3 regions of the Acidovorax sp. HDW3 genome follow, and region 3 is predicted to be linked to each of the others. Evidence: predicted binding sites of a transcription regulator. Region 3 holds the regulator's gene; each other region holds the start of a gene.
What was found. Region 3 encodes sigma-54, which starts transcription at its own class of promoters, with help from an activator protein. Its sites were predicted from a motif close to TGGCANGNAANCTGCTTT; they were not measured.
Positions count from the first base shown of each region.

Region 1: a site for sigma-54 is predicted at 1,303-1,320, ahead of G7045_RS11130 (pilin). Genes of this name have one in related genera too.
Region 2: a site for sigma-54 is predicted at 2,046-2,063, ahead of G7045_RS13615 (P-II family nitrogen regulator). Genes of this name have one in related genera too.

Region 1 is NZ_CP049885.1:2,420,402-2,423,671, forward strand. Features, by position in the region: gene G7045_RS11125 (phosphatase PAP2 family protein) at 1-642, opposite strand, end outside; gene G7045_RS11130 (pilin) at 798-1,241, opposite strand; gene G7045_RS11135 (ATP-binding protein) at 1,451-3,004, opposite strand; gene G7045_RS11140 (ATP-binding protein) at 3,014-3,270, opposite strand, start outside.
Region 2 is NZ_CP049885.1:2,936,638-2,939,907, forward strand. Features, by position in the region: gene G7045_RS13605 (diguanylate cyclase) at 1-375, shown strand, start outside; gene G7045_RS13610 (ammonium transporter) at 432-1,673, opposite strand; gene G7045_RS13615 (P-II family nitrogen regulator) at 1,670-2,008, opposite strand; gene G7045_RS13620 (ferredoxin--NADP reductase) at 2,808-3,270, shown strand, end outside.
Region 3 is NZ_CP049885.1:527,385-530,654, reverse strand. Features, by position in the region: gene lptA (lipopolysaccharide transport periplasmic protein LptA) at 1-405, shown strand, start outside; gene lptB (LPS export ABC transporter ATP-binding protein) at 408-1,175, shown strand; gene G7045_RS02370 (RNA polymerase factor sigma-54) at 1,190-2,716, shown strand; gene G7045_RS02365 (thioesterase family protein) at 2,729-3,157, shown strand; gene G7045_RS02360 (methyl-accepting chemotaxis protein) at 3,158-3,270, opposite strand, start outside.

The DNA.
Region 1 (3,270 bases), 1.3 Mb from region 3:
ATGTGTTTGATTCTGTCCTACCTGCATCGCCGCCCAACGGGCGGCACCACCAAAAGCCTGATCTATTTTATAAAAAAAATAATCAAAAGTTAGTGGTAATAATTTACTATTGAGCTCAAGCAAACACGAAGCCATGACCACCAAACTGGCAATCATAATACCCAACCACAACCAAGGCTGTACCCAGACAGGCATCAGACCTCGATCACGCCGCGCATAGCAAAAAGACAAAATGGCTTGCCCCGCCAGCCATATAGTTAAAGGCAACAAAAAAACATTAACCTTTATTGAGAAACTAAATTGATTGAAATTATAAGAATCCCAGGCAACCAGCCACAACAGCAAAGCCGCCCCAACCCCCAACAACCACACAAATTGCTTGCGACTACACGGGCGCTGCCCAGCCAGCAGCAGCGCAAAAGTTGCAATACTCCAAGGAATAGCCCATTGCACAACAATGGCATCTACCTCTTTGTGCCCCCAAAAAATAAGCCACCATTTGAAAGAGCCGTTAAACAAAAACAGTAAACCATCCATCAACAGGCTAGCCCACAACAAGCCCAAGCCCCAAAAACGAAAAACTGCCACATCAGGCAACACCGTGGGGGCAAAGAAACTGGCAGCATCGGGGGTATTACGCATTCTGAACGCCATTCGCATGTGCATTGCAATCAACGTGCCGCCAAAGCACTCAATTACATGAAAAAATCAAAGAAAAACCCCGCAGGGCAAACCGTGCGGGGTTACTTTCTGCGGGGTGCCTGCGCGTCTTTTGCGCGAAACATCCCCTCAAGCCATTACGGACGGCATTCCGAAGGACGGTACTTGGCCGACAGGCTACCGGTGGTGCAGCTCCAAGCGATGCGGTCGGTCGGGAGAGTGCCTGCGGCCAAGGCAGCGCCGCCAGAAGTAGGAATGAAGACGATAGTGCCGCCGCCAGCCTTAGAGGTGGTGGTCACGGTAATTTGGCCAGTGGCAGAGGCGACAGAAACGCTGGTCACGTTGCTGGTAGCAGTAGGCGCCACGTAACCAGAATTCAAATCAGAGCCGGAAGCTGCGTTTTCAGCCACAGCAGCCTTAGCGGCAGAGGCGGCCACCAGGGCTTCAGAAACACGACCGCGAACGGTGTAATCCTGATACGCCGGCAAAGCCACAGCAGCCAAAATACCGATAATCGCCACAACGATCATCAATTCGATCAGGGTGAAACCCTTTTGCACGGAACGCATAGTGCGGTTCATCGCATTCTCCTCAAAGTTACAAACAAAGCCGAAAAGGGATTTTTTCGTGCTTGGTTCACCATGAGCAGGTTCCATGCCAGGCTGCGGCTTGCAACCACTTGTTGCCACAGCCAGCAAAAATGCAAACAAGTGTCAGCAAGCGGGCACCGCAGGGCAGGTTTGCGTTGAGCCTGACATTTTTGACATGACGAAAATGTCGGATTTCGAGATCACACCAGCGTCTGCACATCAAACGCGACGATGTTGCGACTGTCCCGGCTAAATTCCACGCCCACCAGGTGGATGGGTTCGCCCCGGGCGCGGTATTTGTCGGCGTAGTTGCGCGCCTGCAACTGCGCCAGTGCTTTGCCCTCGGGCACCAGTTCCACTACCTTGAACTCGAATAGATAGACGTGGCCCTCAAAGCGCACCGCCATGTCGATGCGGCCTTGGTTGGTCACGTCTTCGAGCACGATGTCCAGCCCCAGGGCGGCAAAGTAGCTATAGAAAATGCTGGCCCAGTAGCCTTCATATTGGGCTATCGGGTTGTTACGGTACCAGTCATGCGGGATGGTGGCAAAAAAGGCATGGAACAGTTCGCGCATGGCGGGCACGTCGGCAGCTTGCAACAAGGCAATCAAGCGCATTCGGTGGTGCAACGCCTGGGGCATGTCACCCACCAAAGCTGGCAGCAAACTGGTGTTAAGGCTGGATTCAACCTCCCGATTGGGATAGCCCAGGGTGTAAATCCATTGCCCCAAAATCGGTTGATCGCGCCGGAGGATGGTCAGGTAGCCGGTTTGCCACAACAACGCCTCGCTGGCGATATGAGCAACATCAAATGTTGATAACAGCTGATCATCTGCGTACAAACATGCCAATTTTGGGGTAAAAAAACCACGCTCGGTCAGTAGTTTTACCAAAAAAGTAGGTGTGCCGGTTTCAAACCAGTAGGGCCGAAAGTCACGGTTGCTAAACAGCAGCAGCAGGTCAAAGGGGTTATAGACCGAGGTGCCGCGCCAGTTGTAGCCGTTGTACCAGGCACGGATTTCTGCGCGATCGAGGCCCGGCAGCTCGGGGGCAAAAACGGTATCCACATCGTCGTCGGTATAACCGCAGATGGCGCTGTAGCGCGGGTCGATGGTGATGTCTTGCAAGTTGTTCAGGCCGGAGAACAGGCTGACTTTGCTGAATTTGGAGACGCCGGTGAGAAAAACAAAGCGCAGGTAAGGGTCGCTGTCCTTCAGAACCGAATAAAAATCCTTAAGCACCTCACGGATAGCAGTGGCCTTTTCGCGATCTTCTATGCGGTCAAGGATGGGCTTGTCGTATTCGTCGATCAGCACCACCACCGTACGCCCCGTTGTTTCTGCCAAACGCAAAATCAGCCGCTTGAATCGGCTGCGCGCATCGGGGTATTCGGCCGGCAGTTGAAAGCGCGATTCCAGGGTTCCGAGCTGCTCATTCAAGCTGTCTTGCAGATCGGCTACCGATCCGAGTACCCCGCCACCGAAGCTGAAACGCAACACAGGATGCTGGTGCGACCAGTCCCAATTTTTTTCTGCGTGCAACCCAGTGAATAGCGCCCGATTACCTTCAAACAATTCCTTCAAGGTATCGAGAAACAGGCTTTTGCCAAAACGCCTCGGGCGGGAGAGAAAAAAGTGCGAACCCTGTTCAATCAGTTGTAGCGCCAGCGGGGTTTTATCGACGTAATAAAACGCATCCCCTTCACGGATTTTGGCGAAGGTTTGGATACCAATGGGGAGTTTCTTGCGTTGCATGGCCTTGGCTTACTCCAGCGTCTGCACATCAAACGCGACGATGTTGCGGCTGTCCTTGCTGAACTCTACGCCCACCAGGTGGATGGGTTCGCCCCGGGTGCGGTATTTGTCAGCATAGTTGCGCGCTTGCAGCTGTGCCAGCGCTTTGCCTTCGGGTACCAGTTCCACCACTTTGAACTCGAATAGATAGACGTGGCCCTCAAAGCGCACGGCCATGTCGATGCGGCCTTGGTTGGTGGCGTCTTCCAGGGCAATGTCAATTCCCA
Region 2 (3,270 bases), 740 kb from region 3:
TTTTTCAAACGCTACAACGACCACTACGGCCACGCGGCGGGCGACGCGGCGCTGCGCCAGGTCGCCCAGGTCCTGCACGACCATGCCCGCCGCCCGCTCGACAGCGTGGCGCGCTACGGCGGCGAGGAGTTCGTCGGCCTGTGGTACGACGTGCGCGCCGAGGACATGCAAGCACTGCTCGAACAGGTGCGCGCCGGCGTTGCTGCACTCGCCCTGCCCCACACGGCCTCCGATGCAGCAGCGCACGTGAGCATCAGCATCGGCCTGCTCCATAGCCACCCCCAGCCCGGCGACAACCTGGAGGCTGCGCTGCGGCAGGCCGATGCTGCGCTGTACCGGGCCAAGGCACAGGGGCGCAACCGGGTGACCCCATAAAAAAACGCACCGGGATGCCAACCATCCACGGTGCGCGAAGGGAGAACCGTGCGTATTTAGCGGACGTAGGCCGTCTCGCCATGCGCCGAGATGTCCAGGCCCTGGCGCTCAGCATCCTCGGGCACACGCAGGCCCACCAGCAGATCGGCCACCTTGTAGGCCACGAACGCCACCACCGCCGACCAGACCACGGTGATGAGCACACTCTTGGCCTGCACCCAGACCTGCGCCCCCATGGCAAAGGTATCGGGCGTGAGGCCGCCGGTACCGCCCAGGCTTTGCGCAGCAAACACCCCGGTCAGGAGAGCACCGGCAATGCCGCCCACGCCGTGCACGCCAAAGACGTCGAACGCATCATCGACCCGCAGCAGGCGCTTGAGGCCACTCACGCCCCACAGGCACAAAGGGCCCACCAGCAGGCCCATGGCCATGGCACCCATGGGGCCGACAAAACCAGCCGCCGGGGTCACCGCCACCAGCCCGGCGACAGCGCCCGAGGCCGCGCCCAGCATCGAGGCTTTGCCCTTGTGCAGCGCCTCGGCCCCCAGCCACGACAGCGTGGCCGCCGCCGTGGCCAGCACGGTGTTGATGAAGGCCAGGCCCGCCACCCCGTTGGCCGCACCGGCGCTGCCGGCGTTGAAGCCAAACCAGCCCACCCACAGAAGCGATGCGCCCACCATGGTCAGCGTCAGGCTGTGCGGCATGAGCGCCTCTTTGCCGTAGCCGATGCGCTTGCCCACCATGTAAGCGCCCACCAGTGCGGCAATGCCGGCATTGATGTGCACCACGGTGCCACCGGCAAAGTCGAGCGCGCCATCCTTGCCCAGCAGGCCGCCGCCCCACACCATGTGCGCCACGGGGATGTAGCTGAAGGTGAACCACAGCACGGAGAAGATCAGCACCGCCGAGAAGCGCATGCGCTCGGCAAACGCGCCCACGATCAGCGCCACGGTAATGGCGGCAAACGTGCCCTGGAAGGCGACGAAGACATATTCCGGAATCGTCGGCAGCAGGCCCGAGAGCTGATCCGGCGCAATGCCCTGGAGGAACAGCTTGCCGCCGTCGCCAAAGAACTGGCCTTCACCACTGAAGGTGTAGCTGTAGCCGAACAGCGCCCACAGCACGCTGATGAGGGCAAAGATCACAAACACCTGCACCAGCACCGAGAGCATGTTCTTGGCGCGCGCCAGGCCGCCGTAGAACAGCGCCAGGCCTGGGATGGTCATGAGGATGACCAGCAGCGTGGAAGTGAGCATCCAGGCGGTATCGCCGGCGTTCAAAGTGGCAACGGCAGTCATAGCGCCTCCTCACCGGTTTCACCGGTACGAATGCGCAGCACCTGCGACAGGGGCGAGACGAAAATCTTGCCGTCGCCAATCTTGCCGGTACGCGCCGCGCCTTCGATGGCCTCGATGGCGCGCTCGAGCAGGGCGTCCCCAATGGCGACTTCAATTTTCACCTTGGGCAAAAAATCGACCACGTATTCAGCCCCCCGGTACAACTCGGTGTGGCCTTTCTGGCGGCCAAAGCCCTTGACCTCGGTCACGGTAATCCCCTGAACACCGATGTCCGAGAGGGCCTCGCGCACCTCGTCGAGTTTGAAAGGTTTGATGATGGCGGTAACCATGTGCATGGCGGCTTCCTTTGGATGATGAGCGAACACAACACCTAAAGCACAGGTCGTGCCAGCAGCGATTTTCTCCCCGCAGGCCACAGGCATATACACATCAATTTTGATAGCACCTCACGCTGATTGGGCGCCGGCTGGCACTGGGCACAGAGGCTGATATTGGGCGCAATCTTTACTCCCACTCCCCTTGCGGGAGAGGGTTGGGGAGAGGGGTGAACAGGCAAGGCGCTACCAGCGCCCCCCTCTCCCCCGGCCCCTCCCCCGCGAGAGCTTATGTAGGCACACATCTTTTTTTGATAGCGCACAACGCTTGTTTGGCGCTGGTTTGCACTCCCTCTCCCCTTGCGGGAGAGGGTTGGGGAGAGGGTTGGGGAGAGGGGTGAACAGGCAAGGCGCTGCCAGCGCCCCCTCTCCCCCGGCCCCTCCCCCGCGAGGGGGGAGGGGAGCACAAACCGCCCTTTGACCAGGCGGATGGGAGCCGTCAAAAGATGTGTGCATACACAAGCCCGCGAGAGAGGGGAGTAAAACCCCGCAGCGTGGGCAGGCGGTAGGGCGCTGCAGCCGTCACACGCTGGATTTGCACCAAAACAGTGCAAGCCACGCGCCAGGAAAGTGCCATGCACCAGGGGCGCCATTTCTTGCCCCATATCAAGCCCCACCCCTGCCACCGCCCCAAAACCCAAGGGTTTGTCCGACAATCACCGGGGCGCGCCGGCACAGAATTTCGGCTTATGCCTGTGGCGCATAAAAAAACGTAGAAACTACGCCGCTTCTTTGTTCTTCCACCTTTGTCGAGTCATCTATGAGCGCATTCCTCGAAGAGCGTGTCCTGTCCGTGCACCACTGGACCGATCGTCTGTTCTCCTTCACCACCACGCGCGATCCAGCGCTGCGCTTCTCCAACGGTCACTTCACCATGATCGGGCTGAAGGTGGACGGCAAACCGCTGTTGCGCGCCTACTCGATTGCCAGCCCGAACTGGGAAGAGCACCTGGAGTTTTTGTCGATCAAAGTCCAGGACGGCCCGCTGACCTCGCGCCTGCAGAACATCCAGGTGGGCGACACCATCATCGTCGGCAAAAAGCCCACGGGCACGCTGCTCATCGACTACCTGCTGCCGGGCAAGAACCTGTACCTGATCGGCACCGGCACGGGCCTGGCGCCCTGGCTGTCGATCGTGCGCGATCCGGAAACCTACGAGCGCTTTGAAAAAGTAGTGGTGGTGCACGGCGTGCGCGAGGTCAACGAGCTGGCCTACCACGATC
Region 3 (3,270 bases):
CAGTCCGGCGTGGCCGTGGCCGCCCCGGGCGAGCGCGCCTTCTTCCGCCAAAAGCGCGACAGCGCACCGGGCCAGCCCGAGGAGTTCATGGAGGGCGAGGGCGAAACCATCGTCTACGACGGGCGCAACGACACCGTCAAATTCATCCGCCGCGCCGAGCTGCGCCGCTACCGGGGCGCCACCCTGGCCGACGAAGTCTCGGGCAGCATCATCACCTACAACAACCTCACCGACCAATTCCAGGTCGATGGCCCCAAGAGCAGCGCCGGCGCGCCCACCCCCAGCAGCAAGGCGCCGCGCGTGCGCGCCGTGCTCGTACCCAAGGAGCAGCCGGCGCCAGCACCTGCCGCCCCCGGCCCCGCACCGGCATTGCGCCCCAGCCCCGCCATGGGCGGCGAGCAGTGACTATGAGTGCACCCGCCCCCCAAGACGCTGGCAGCTGCCTGGAAGTGCTGCACCTGCAAAAGTCCTACGGCAGCCGCAAGGTGGTCAAGGACGTGTCGCTCGCCGTGCGCAAGGGCGAGGTCGTGGGCCTGCTCGGCCCCAACGGCGCCGGCAAGACGACCTCGTTCTACATGATCGTTGGCCTGGTACGCAGCGACGGCGGCGACATCCGCATCGACGGCCACTCCATCGCCAACATGCCCATCCACCGGCGCTCGCGCCTGGGGCTGTCGTACCTGCCGCAAGAGGCGTCGATCTTTCGCAAGCTCAGCGTGCAGGACAACGTGCGCGCCGTGCTCGAACTGCAAAAAACCGAAGATGGCCGCCCCCTGAGCAAGCCTGAGATCGAGCGCCGCCTCGACAGCCTGCTGCAGGAGCTGCGCGTCGAGCACCTGCGCCAGTCGCCGGCGCTGGCGCTCTCGGGCGGCGAGCGCCGGCGCGTGGAAATCGCGCGCGCCCTGGCGACGCAGCCGCGCTTCATCCTGCTCGACGAGCCCTTTGCCGGCATCGACCCGATTGCCGTCATCGAGATCCAGCGCATCATCGGCTTTCTCAAGGAGCGCGGCATCGGCGTGCTCATCACCGACCACAACGTGCGCGAGACGCTGGGCATCTGCGACCGCGCCTGCATCATCAGCGAAGGCCGGGTGCTGGCCCAGGGCGCACCGTCGGACATCGTAGACAACGCCGAAGTGCGCCGCGTCTACCTGGGCGAGCATTTCCGCATGTAGCCCGGCCCGCCGCCATGCAGCCCAGCCTGTCGCTGCGCGTCTCGCAGCACCTCGCCCTCACACCGCAGCTGCAGCAGTCGATCCGGCTGCTGCAGCTCTCGACCCTGGAGATGGCGCAGGAAGTCGAGCAAATGCTCGATGACAACCCCTTTCTGGAGCGCGACGGCGACAGCGACGGCCACACCGACGACACCCCCACGCCGCCCCCGGAGGCGGCCCATGATGCTCCTATTTCAGGAGCTACTGACGCTGATCCAGCAAGCGCTGGAGCCGAAAATGATGCCGATTACCAGCCCACCGACTGGGAGGGCGAAGGCGCCATCGACAGCGCCCACGCCGACGGTGAATGGGGCTTTGAGGGTGCGCCGCGCCAGGCCAGCGCGGGCGAAGACGACGAGCAGCTCGACGCCGGCAGCCGCGCCGACAGCCACGAGTCCCTGGCCGCGCACCTGCACCGCCAGGCGCTGGTGCTGCGCCTGGGCGAGGACGACCGCGCAGCGCTGTACTTCCTGATCGAATCGCTGAGCGACGACGGCTACCTTGAAGAACCCCTGGATGCGCTCGCCGCCCACCTCGCAGGCGCCAGCACTGGCGAAGCCTATGAGGCGCTGCTGCACCACCTGAGCGTCGCCCTGGGCCTGCTGCAGCACCTGGAGCCCGCCGGCGTCGGCGCCAGCGGCCTGGCGCAATGCCTGCAGCTGCAGCTGCACGCGCTCGAACGCGAAGAATGGGGCGACCCGGCCCTGCTCGCCACGGCACAGCAGCTGTGCGCGCAGCCGCTGGAGCTGCTGGCACGGCGCGACCTGCGCCGCCTGGCGCAGCACTGCGCCTGCGACGAAGAGCAGGTGCGCGCCGCCCTGACCGTGATCGCGCGCCTGGAGCCGCACCCCGGGCGGCGCTTTGCCGACGTCAGCCGCCACGCCCTGGTGCCCGACGTCATCGTCAGCAAGGCTGGCAACGGCTTTCGCGTGCAGCTCAACCCCGACGTCATGCCACGCCTGCGCGTGCACGAGGTCTACGCCAACGCCCTGCGCGGCCAGCGCGGCAGCGACGGCCATGCCGGGCTGCAAGCACGGCTGCAGGAGGCGCGCTGGTTCATCAAGAACATCCAGCAGCGCTTTGACACCATCTTGCGGGTCTCGCAGGCCATCGTCGAGCGGCAAAAAAGCTTCTTCGTGCACGGCGCGCTCGCCATGCGCCCGCTGGTGCTGCGCGAAATTGCCGACGAGCTCGGGCTGCACGAATCGACCATCTCGCGCGTCACCAGCGCCAAGTACATGGCCACGCCCCAGGGCACGTTCGAGCTGAAGTATTTTTTTGGTTCCGGCCTGGGCACGGAAACCGGCGGCAGCGCCTCCAGCACCGCCGTACGCGCGCTCATCCGGCAATTCGTCGCCGCCGAGAACCCGACCAAGCCGCTGTCGGACAGCCAGCTGGCCGAAATGCTCAAAGAACAAGGCATAGAGTGCGCACGCCGCACCGTCGCCAAATACCGCGAGGCGCTGAAAATCGCCCCCGCCAACCTGCGCAAAGCGCTTTAACCGCCCCCGACCATGGCCCGTATCGTTTTTGACCTTCCGCCGCACTTTGGCTTTGACACCGAGGTGCAGGTCTACATCAACCACGTCAACTACGGCGGCCACCTCGACAACGCGCTGCTGCTGACCCTGGTGTCCGAGGCGCGGGTGCGCTTTTTTCGCGCCCTGGGCTACGCCGAGAACGACGTCGGCGGCCTGCCCATCGTCGTCGGCGACGTGCTGGCGCAGTACCGCAGCGAGGCTTTTTACGGCGAGCAGCTGCGCATTGCCATGCAGCCCACCGATCTGAGCCGCTGCGCCTTTGACCTGGCCTGGTGCGTGACCGAAAACAGCCAGGGGCGCGAAGTCGCGCGCGGCAAGCACGGCATCGTCTTTACTGACCCGGCCACGCACCGCGCCGCCAGCATCCCCGAGGCCGTGCGCGCGCAGCTGCTGGCGCTGTAATTAACGCAGCAACGCCCGGCCCGCCAACACGTGGGCCGCACCCTCGTCGAGCTTGAAGCCGGCCACCGTGGCGGCCAGCTCGTGCGCCTGCTGCTGCAGCGACTGCGCCGCCG